DNA from 3 places in the Streptomyces sp. NPDC056452 genome. Region 1 is predicted to be linked to each of the others. Evidence: predicted binding sites of a transcription regulator. Region 1 holds the regulator's gene; each other region holds the start of a gene.
The links. The regulator HspR, encoded in region 1, represses chaperone genes until heat shock. The targets are predictions, from matches to a motif close to TTGAGNNNNNNNNNCTCAA.
Positions count from the first base shown of each region.

Region 2: dnaK (molecular chaperone DnaK) is a predicted target of HspR. The motif match lies at 1,955-1,973, and genes of this name have one in related genera.
Region 3: lon (endopeptidase La) is a predicted target of HspR. The motif match lies at 1,281-1,299, and genes of this name have one in related genera.

Region 1 covers NZ_JBHTRI010000039.1:132-3,406, forward strand. Annotated here, with positions in the region: gene dnaJ (molecular chaperone DnaJ) at 5-1,192, shown strand; gene ACFQ6X_RS30140 (heat shock protein transcriptional repressor HspR) at 1,194-1,640, shown strand; gene ACFQ6X_RS30145 (LuxR C-terminal-related transcriptional regulator) at 1,671-2,690, opposite strand; gene ACFQ6X_RS30150 (helix-turn-helix transcriptional regulator) at 2,776-3,275, opposite strand, start outside.
Region 2 covers NZ_JBHTRI010000002.1:323,532-326,806, forward strand. Annotated here, with positions in the region: gene ACFQ6X_RS03820 ((Fe-S)-binding protein) at 1-958, opposite strand, end outside; gene ACFQ6X_RS03825 (sugar transferase) at 1,033-1,707, opposite strand; gene dnaK (molecular chaperone DnaK) at 1,996-3,275, shown strand, end outside.
Region 3 covers NZ_JBHTRI010000037.1:33,235-36,509, forward strand. Annotated here, with positions in the region: gene lon (endopeptidase La) at 1-1,258, opposite strand, end outside; gene ACFQ6X_RS29530 (spermidine synthase) at 1,581-2,264, shown strand; gene ACFQ6X_RS29535 (response regulator transcription factor) at 2,496-3,233, shown strand; gene ACFQ6X_RS29540 (HAMP domain-containing sensor histidine kinase) at 3,230-3,275, shown strand, end outside.

The DNA.
Region 1 (3,275 bases):
GTCGATGAGCACGAAGGACTTCGTCGAGAAGGACTACTACAAGGTCCTCGGCGTCCCCAAGGACGCCACCGACGCCGAGGTCAAGAAGGCGTACCGGAAGCTCGCCCGCGAGTTCCACCCGGACGCCAACAAGGGCGACGCCAAGGCGGAGGAGCGCTTCAAGGAGATCTCCGAGGCGAACGACATCCTCGGTGACCCCAAGAAGCGCAAGGAGTACGACGAGGCGCGCGCCCTCTTCGGCAACGGAGGCTTCCGGGCGGGTCCCGGCGGCGCGGGGGGCAACTTCAACTTCGACCTGGGCGACCTCTTCGGGGGCGCCCCGGGCGCGGGCCAGGGCGGCGGTGCCGGCGGGTTCGGCGGTGGCGGCGGCCTGGGCGACGTCTTCGGCGGACTGTTCAACCGGGGCGGTGCGGGCACCCGTGTCCAGCCGCGCCGCGGCCAGGACATCGAGTCCGAGGTGACGCTCAGCTTCACCGAGGCCGTCGACGGGGCCACGGTCCCGCTGCGGATGTCCAGCCAGGCGCCCTGCAAGGCGTGTTCGGGTACGGGCGACAGGAACGGCACCCCGAGGGTCTGCCCGACCTGCGTCGGCACCGGCCAGGTGTCACGCGGCAGCGGCGGCGGATTCTCGCTCACCGATCCCTGTGTGGACTGCAAGGGCCGGGGCCTCATCGCCCAGGACCCCTGCGAGGTCTGCAAGGGCAGTGGCCGGGCGAAGTCGGCCCGCACCATGCAGGTGCGGATCCCGGCGGGCGTGCTGGACGGCCAGCGGATCCGGCTGCGCGGCAAGGGCAGCCCGGGCGAGCGCGGCGGCCCGGCCGGCGACCTCTACGTCGTCGTCCATGTCGACGCCCACCCGGTCTTCGGCCGCAAGGGCGACAACCTCACCGTCACCGTGCCCGTCACCTTCGTGGAGGCGGCACTCGGCGGGGAGGTGAAGGTCCCCACGCTCGGCGGGCCTCCGGTCACCCTGAAACTCCCGGCAGGAACCCCCAACGGGCGTACGATGCGGGCCCGCGGCAAGGGTGCCGTGCGCAAGGACGGCACCCGTGGCGACCTCCTGGTCACCGTCGAGGTGTCCGTGCCCACAGACCTCGGCGCAGAGGCGCAGGAAGCGCTGGAGGCCTACCGGAAGGCGACCGCGGGGGAGGACCCGCGGGCGGAGCTGTTCCAGGCTGCGAAGGGAGCTTGAGATGGACGGCCGTCGACGCAATCCGTACCAGCTGACCGATGAATCACCGGTGTACGTGATCTCGATCGCGGCCCAGCTCTCGGGCCTGCATCCGCAGACGCTGCGCCAGTACGACCGCCTCGGCCTGGTCTCGCCGGACCGTACGGCCGGACGCGGAAGGCGCTACTCGGCCCGCGACATCGAGCTGCTGCGCACGGTGCAGCAGCTGTCGCAGGACGAGGGCATCAACCTGGCGGGCATCAAGCGCATCATCGAGCTGGAGAACCAGGTCGCCGCGCTCCAGCAGCGCGTCGCCGAGCTCTCCGCGGCGGTGGACGGCGCGGCCGTGGCGATGCAGCAGCGCGAGGCCCAGGTGCACGCCTCGTACCGGCGCGACCTGGTGCCGTACCAGGACGTGCAGCAGACCAGCGCGCTGGTCGTCTGGCGGCCCAAGAGGCCGAAGGACTGAAGACCGGCTGAAGAGGCCCGCCCCAGGGCGTCATGACCCGTTCATGGCCCCAGGGGCGGGCCTCTGTGCTGTCCCGGTGCCGGCCTCGGCGATGCCGGACCGGACGATGAGCGCTCCCAGGTGGGTCCGGCTGCGGGCGTCGAGCGTCTGCATGAGCTTGGAGATGTGGGAGCGGCAGGTGCGGACGCTGATGCCCAGTTTGCGGGCCACCACGTCGTCGACGTGGCCCTCGGCCAGCAGTCGGGCGACGCTCTGCTGGACGGCGGTGACGGGGGCGCCGGGGACGGTTGCGGGGAGCTGCTGGGTGAGGGGGGTGGCCTGCGCCCAGAGGACCTCGTAGACCTGGGTGAGATAGGTGACGAGGGCGGGATGGCGGATTTCCAGTGCTGTCTCCCGTGTGGGAGTGGCAGGGATGTAGGCCACGGCGCGGTCGAAGATGATGAGGCGTTCGACGGTCTGCTCGACGGTGCGCACCTGGAGGCGGTCGGGCGGTATCTCCGCCACATAGTCCTTGAGCCCTGGGCTGTAGCGTGCGGGGTGCTGGTAGATGTGCTTCAGACGGGCTCCCGAGGCGATCGCGGAGCGGGCGTTCTCCAGCCCCTGCCGCATGTTGTGCGTGAGCCTGTTGCCCCCCGGCTGCGCCGTCAGGACCTCCTCCTTGGCATGGGTGGATGCCTCCCGGAGCACGGAGATGATCAGCGACCGGCCTTCGAGCACGGTGATCGCGTGGTTGGGGTCCTCGTCGGCGACGGCCATCAGCGGCGCCAGCGCCCCGGACAGTGCGGAGGTCAGCCGGATCCGCTCGTCTATCTCCCTGGTGATCGGCTGCAGCAGGTGGGCCAGGGCGGCGGACGGCGGGACCGGACGAAGCCACGCGTCGTCGGCCGGATCGGGCTGGACGAGGACCATCTCCAGCAGGCACGGAGCGGAGTCCAGGTCGGCGCGGGGGAGGCGTCCCGCGCGCAGCGCTTCCTTGTACAGGCGTATCGCCGGGTCGCACAGCTCTCGGTTCCCATGCGAATGGGTCGGTTTTGCCTTTTCCACGTCGATTTGGGGCCCTCATTTTTCTGCACTGCAACAAGATGACGGTGGCGGAAGTCCGGCTCCGGGGGAATGGTGGTGCGCCGGGAGCGGATCACTCCTGATCCAGGATCCCTGACTGTGCGATCAGATAGCCGAGTTGGGCGCGGCTGTTGCTGCCGAGCGCGGCGTTCAGTTTGGCCACATGTGCGCGGCAGGTGCGGACATTCATGCCGAGACGACGCGCAATCGAGTCGTCGACGTGTCCCTCGACGAGGAGTTGGGCTATTGCATGCTGAACTCCACTGATGCCGAGCGTCGTCGGGTTGTACTTGACTTCCTCCAGCAGGGGAGCCGCCCGGGTCCAGAGCTGTTCGAAGACCTTGGCCAGGTACTCGACCAGTCCCGTATGCCTGAGTTCCAGGGCGACTTGGCGGTCGTCGGTGGCGGGGATGAACGCGACCGTGCGGTCGAAGATGATCAAGCGCTCGATGAGTTCCTCGAGCGTGCGGATCTCCACGTTCTCGTCCGCTATGCGTTCGGCGTACGCCAGGGTGGCGGGGCTGTGCCGCACGGTGTGCTGGTAGAGCGTGCGGATGCGAACACCGCGGTCCA
Region 2 (3,275 bases), on a different contig from region 1:
GCTTGCCCGTGTTCCAGGCGGGGCACTGCGACTGGCAGCGACCGCACTCGGTGCACGTGGAGAAGTCGAGGATGCCCTTCCAGGAGAACTGCTCGACCTGGGAGACACCGAAGACGTCGTCCTCGCCCGGGTCCTCGAAGTCGATCTCCTTGCCGCCCGAGGTCATCGGCAGGAGCGCGCCGAGCGCGACCGCGCCGTCGGCGTTCCGCTTGAACCAGATGTTCGGGAAGCCGAGGAAGCGGTGCCAGGCGACACCCATGTTGGTGTTGAGCGAGACCGTGATCATCCAGGTGAAGGACGTGACGATCTTGAGCGCCGCGACGGCGTAGGTGATGTATTGGAGCGTGCCGAGGCTCAGCCCGTCGAAGGCGGCGACCAGCGGGTACGAGGCGAAGAAGCCGGGCTCCCAGCTGGTCACGTGGTGCTGGGCACCCTCCAGGCCGCGCAGCGTCATGATGCAGAGGCCGACGATGAGGATGACGGCCTCGACGAAGTACGCCTGGCCGGTCTTCGAGCCCGTGAAGCGGGACTTGCGGCCCGCGTTGCCCGGCCTGCTCAGCTGCCGGATCACGATCAGGGTCACGATGCCGAGGACCGTCATCAGACCGAGGAACTCGGTGAAGATCTCGTACGGCAGCCAGTCGCCGATGAACGGGATCAGCCAGTCGGCCTGGAAGAGCTGGCCGAAGGCGTTGACGATCGTGAGCAGCAGCGAGAAGAACCCCACCGCCACGAACCAGTGCGCGAAGCCGACGATGCCCCAGCGGTTCATGCGGGTGTGGCCGAGGAACTCCTTGACCAGCGTGATGGTGCGCTGTGTGGGATCACCCGTGCGGGTGCCCGCGGGCACGGGCTGACCGAGTCGCACATAGCGGTAGATCTGCGCGATGGCGCGGCCGAAGAGTGCGACGGCCACCACCGTGATGACCAGCGACACGATGATCGCGGCGAGTTGCATTTTGGGGGCTCCTCGGGCCTGCGAGGGTAGGATACTAAGCGGTAACTTAATGATTCTGTGCTGACACTATCCACTTATTCCGCAGTGCTGTAGCGGGGCAGGCGGTGATTTGTGTCGCTCAGGTGAGCCTTCCTCCGCCGGGCGGGCCCGTGGAGTGCCGTGCGCAGCTGGATGCGTGCGGATTGAGCCAGGATCGCCAGGTCGAGTCCTGTCCCATGATGCTCGGCGTAGTGCGCGTCCAGGAGGGCGGGTTCGTCCCAGGGCATTCCGGAACGTGCGCGCACCTGCGCCAGGCCGGTCAGGCCCGGCCGCAGCTCCTGCCGCCAGGTACGGCCCCCCGGTCCTCCGGCCGCCGGATCGCCGGGTGCGAGGGGCGCCGGGCCGACCAGGGAGAGCTCCCCGCGTACGACGTGCGGCAGCCGGGACAGCAGGTCGAGGCGGAGTCTGCGGGTGCGCAGGGAGCGCAGCTCGAAGGGCCGGCCGCCGAGGCCGGTCCGGATGTCGCGCCTCAGTACGCCTCCGGGGCGGCGGCCCGGCCGGAGCGCGAGGGTGAGTGCGCCGAGGGCGAGGGCCGGGGAGACGAGGGCCAGCAGGACCGAGCCGAGCACCAGATCCAGGCTCCGCTTGGCGGTCATGGCCGCCAGTCGCGCCGCCGTGAACCGGGCCGCGCGGGCCGCCGCCCGGGCCGCCGCGGCTGCGGCAGGGTGCGTCGTCCTTCTTCGTACCGCAGTCTGCTTCGCGTTCTGCATCGCACCTGCCCGGAATCCGTGACGTGCCGTTATGACCGTCTCGCTGCATTTTGTGACAGAACGATCCCACGATGCGATGGTGGGGCGGAGGTGCTTGGCGTGACGAGAGTGCCGGGTGTCGCGCTCGGCGGCAGGGTCGCGTTCTTGTGTGCATCAGATAAAAAGACCAGGTGGTGATGGGTCTGAGCACCTTAGTTGAGTCCAGGTGACTCAGGTCCTTTGACTCGGGGGCGGGTGTCATGCATCCTTGAGTCAGATCCACTCAAGTAGTCAGTTGGAGGAATCGAAATGGCACGTGCGGTCGGCATCGACCTGGGCACGACTAACTCCGTCGTGAGCGTTCTCGAAGGCGGCGAGCCCACCGTCATCACCAACGCCGAAGGCGCCAGGACCACGCCGTCCGTCGTCGCCTTCGCGAAGAACGGCGAGGTGCTCGTCGGCGAGGTCGCCAAGCGCCAGGCAGTCACGAACGTCGACAGGACGATCCGTTCGGTCAAGCGCCACATGGGCACTGACTGGAAGATCGAGCTCGACGGCAAGAACTTCAACCCGCAGCAGATGAGCGCCTTCATCCTGCAGAAGCTGAAGCGCGACGCCGAGGCGTACCTGGGCGAGAAGGTCACCGACGCGGTGATCACCGTCCCGGCGTACTTCAACGACTCCGAGCGCCAGGCGACGAAGGAGGCCGGCGAGATCGCGGGCCTGAACGTCCTGCGCATCGTCAACGAGCCGACGGCCGCCGCGCTGGCGTACGGGCTCGACAAGGACGACCAGACGATCCTCGTCTTCGACCTCGGTGGCGGCACCTTCGACGTGTCGCTCCTGGAGATCGGTGACGGCGTCGTCGAGGTGAAGGCCACCAACGGTGACAACCACCTCGGTGGTGACGACTGGGACCAGCGTGTCGTCGACTACCTGGTGAAGCAGTTCGCCAACGGGCACGGTGTGGACCTGTCCAAGGACAAGATGGCTCTCCAGCGTCTCCGCGAGGCCGCGGAGAAGGCGAAGATCGAGCTCTCGTCCTCGACCGAGACCACGATCAACCTGCCCTACATCACCGCTTCGGCCGAAGGCCCGCTGCACCTGGACGAGAAGCTCACGCGCTCGCAGTTCCAGCAGCTCACCGCGGACCTCCTGGACCGCTGCAAGAACCCGTTCCACAACGTCATCAAGGACGCGGGCATCCAGCTCTCCGAGATCGACCACGTCGTTCTCGTCGGTGGATCGACCCGTATGCCGGCCGTCGCCGAGCTCGTCAAGGAGCTCACGGGCGGTCAGGACGCCAACAAGGGTGTGAACCCGGACGAGGTCGTCGCCATCGGCGCCTCGCTCCAGGCCGGTGTCCTCAAGGGTGAGGTCAAGGACGTCCTGCTCCTCGACGTGACCCCGCTGTCCCTCGGTATCGAGACCAAGGGAGGGATCATGACCAAGCTCATCGAGCGCAACACCACGATCCCGACCAAGCGTTCCGAGATCTTCACGACGGCCGAGGACAACCAGCCGTCCGTGCAGATCCAGGTCTACCAGGGCGAGCGCGAGATCGCGGCGTACAACAAGAAGCTCGGAAT
Region 3 (3,275 bases), on a different contig from region 1:
TACGTCCCGGGAGCGCGCCGACGTACGTACGCCGGTGGCCGCGGATCTCCGCCTCGTCCCGGACACCGCCGAGTGCGACGCGGACGAACTTGCGGCCCATGGCGTGCGCCACGGACTCACCGAGCGAGGTCTTGCCCACCCCGGGCGGACCGACCAGCGCCAGCACGGCACCGCCGCGCCGCCCGCCGACCACACCGAGCCCGCGGTCGGCACGCCGCTTGCGCACCGCGAGGTACTCGGTGATGCGCTCCTTCACGTCCTGCAGGCCGGCGTGCTCCGCGTCCAGGATCTCCTGGGCGCCCCTGATGTCGTACGCGTCCTCGGTCCGCTCGGTCCACGGCAGTTCCAGGACGGTGTCCAGCCAGGTGCGGATCCAGGAGCCCTCGGGGCTCTGGTCGGACGCGCGCTCCAGCTTCTCGACCTCCTTGAGGGCGGCCTCACGGACGTTCGCGGGCAGTTCGGCGGCCTCGACGCGCGCCCGGTAGTCGTCGGACTCGTCCTCCGGATCACCGTTGAGCTCGGAGAGCTCCTTGCGCACGGCGTCGAGCTGGCGCCGCAGCAGGAATTCACGCTGCTGCTTGTCGACGCCCTCCTGGACGTCCTTGGCGATGGATTCGGCGACGTCCTGTTCGGCGAGGTGCTCGCCGAGCCACTGGACGGCGAGCTTGAGCCGGGCGACCGCGTCCACGGTCTCCAGCAGCTGGACCTTCTGGGCGGTGGTGAGGAAGGGCGAGTAACCGGAATTGTCGGCGAGCGCCGAGATGTCCTCGATCTGCTGCACCCGGTCCACGACCTGCCAGGCGCCGCGCTTCTTCAGCCAGCTGGTGGCGAGCGCCTTGTACTCCTTGGCGAGTTCGGCGGCGGAGCCGGGCAGGGGATCGGGCAGGGACACGTCGATCCGTGTGCCCTCCACCCACAGCGCCCCGCCGGGCCCGCTGGTCCCGGCACCGATCCGTACCCGGTCACGGGCGCGGATGAGTGCGCCAGGGTCCCCGTCCGAGAGCCGTCCGACCTGCTCGACGGTTCCGAGGACACCGGTCCCTGTGTAGTTCCCGTCGATGCGGGGGACGAGCAGCACCTCGGGCTTGCCCCCGCCGGGACGCGCGACGGCCTGGGCCGCCTCGACGGCGGCACGGACTTCCGCATCCGACAGATCGAGCGGAACCACCATTCCGGGAAGCACGACCTCGTCGTCGAGCGGCAGCACGGGCAGGTCGATCGGCGTGAACGCCTGGGACGCATTGGACTCAGCAGTCATGATCTCCCCTTCGGCAGGCAAGTTGAGTTATGTGGACTCAATGCTCCTGAGCTGCCGAATGTTCCCCACCCTGCGTTCGCTCTCAGCGATCACTCTGGAACCCTGCCCCCGCCCCGAGTCGCGCAGACCGTGCGGCGCCTGCCCCTACGGCAGCATTCCGCGTGGCCCGGCCATTCCCGACGGGCTGCCGGCGGGCCGCGGAATCGAACGCCGCCGCCGCTCGGACGGGAGGGTGACACTGCGGAAATCGACTGGTCCCGACCGCGGCGCGTGGGGATGATGAACCGGCCGACCGCCCCACCGCCGACCGGAGACCGCCCCCATGTCCGTCACAGACGCCCACCGCCCCGTCACTCTCGACCGGCGCGAAGGACCGTACGGTGAAGTCGTCCTGCGCGAGCGCGGCGACGACTTCGAGATCATCGCCAACGGCTGCTTCCTCATGGACACCTCCGACGGGCGCTCCGAGCGGCTGCTGATCGACGCGGCGCTCGACGCGCTGCCCGACGGGCGGCCGGACCCCGCCGTGCTCATCGGCGGGCTCGGCGTCGGCTTCTCGCTGGTTCGCGCGGCGGCCGGCGAGCGGTGGGGCCGGATCGTGGTGGTCGAGCGGGAGCAGGCGATCGTGGACTGGCACCTGGAGGGGCCCCTCGACCGGATCTCGGGTGCCGCCCTCGCCGATCCGCGGACCGAGATCCTCCGTACGGACCTCGTCGAGCACCTCCGTACGACCACGGAGCGTTACGACGCGTTGTGCCTGGACATCGACAACGGCCCCGACTGGACCGTCACGGAGGACAACGGAAGCCTCTACTCACCGGCCGGTCTCGCGGCCTGCCTGGCCCGTCTGACGCCCGGCGGAGTCCTTGCCGTGTGGTCCGCACAGCCGTCCGCGGACTTCGAGAAAGCCTTGCGGAATGCCGGATTCCACGCGGTACGGACCGAAGAAGTAGCCGTTGCCCGAGGTGTGCCCGACGTGGTCCATCTCGCACTCCGGAGTGTCTGAACCCCCACCCGGTATCCACAGCCCCGGTATCCCACGGGCCAAGCGGCACAAGGCCGACGATCCGCCTCTCCCGCGGAGGTAACACCTTCACCTCGGTCAACACCCTGCGTAGCCGGGAGCCGTCTTCTGCCTTTACGCTCTGACCGGCACAAGGGATCACCCACGAAATCCACAAGCGATAACCGTGCCTCCGGGGGAATGGCCTCCGCGAGAACGGGCAGGGGCGGGGCGATGGAACAGACACACACCACCCACAACGGCGTCGCGGCCACCCCCGGGGCTCAGCGCCGGGTTCTGGTGGTCGAGGACGACGCGACAATCGTCGACGCCATTTCCGCCCGTCTGCGGGCCGAGGGCTTTCTGGTGCAGACCGCACTGGACGGGCCTGCGGCCGTGGATGCGGCCGAGGCCTGGCAGCCCGATCTGATGGTGCTCGACATCATGCTTCCCGGCTTCGACGGCCTGGAGGTCTGCCGCCGTGTGCAGGCCCAGCGCCCCGTGCCGGTGCTGATGCTCACCGCACGCGACGACGAGACAGACATGCTGGTCGGGCTCGGGGTCGGCGCCGACGACTACATGACCAAGCCGTTCTCCATGCGTGAGCTGGCGGCGCGGGTGCACGTCCTGCTGCGGCGGGTGGAGCGGGCCGCGCTGGCCGCCGTCACCCCGCGCAGCGGCATCCTGCGCCTCGGCGAGCTGGAGATCGACCACGCGCAGCGCCGTGTCCGGGTGCGCGCCGACGACGTCCACCTGACGCCGACCGAGTTCGACCTGCTGGTCTGCCTGGCCAACACACCGCGCGCGGTGCTCTCCCGGGAACAGCTGCTGGCGGAGGTGTGGGACTGGGCCGACGCCTCGGGCACCCGCACGGTCGACAGCCATATCAAGGCGCTGCGCCGGAAGATCGGCGCCGAGCGGATCCGTACGGTGCACGGCGTCGGTTACGCCCTGGAGACTCCCGCGCCATGACGCGGCCCGGCTCCGGACTGCGGCCCTTCTCGATCAAGGCCA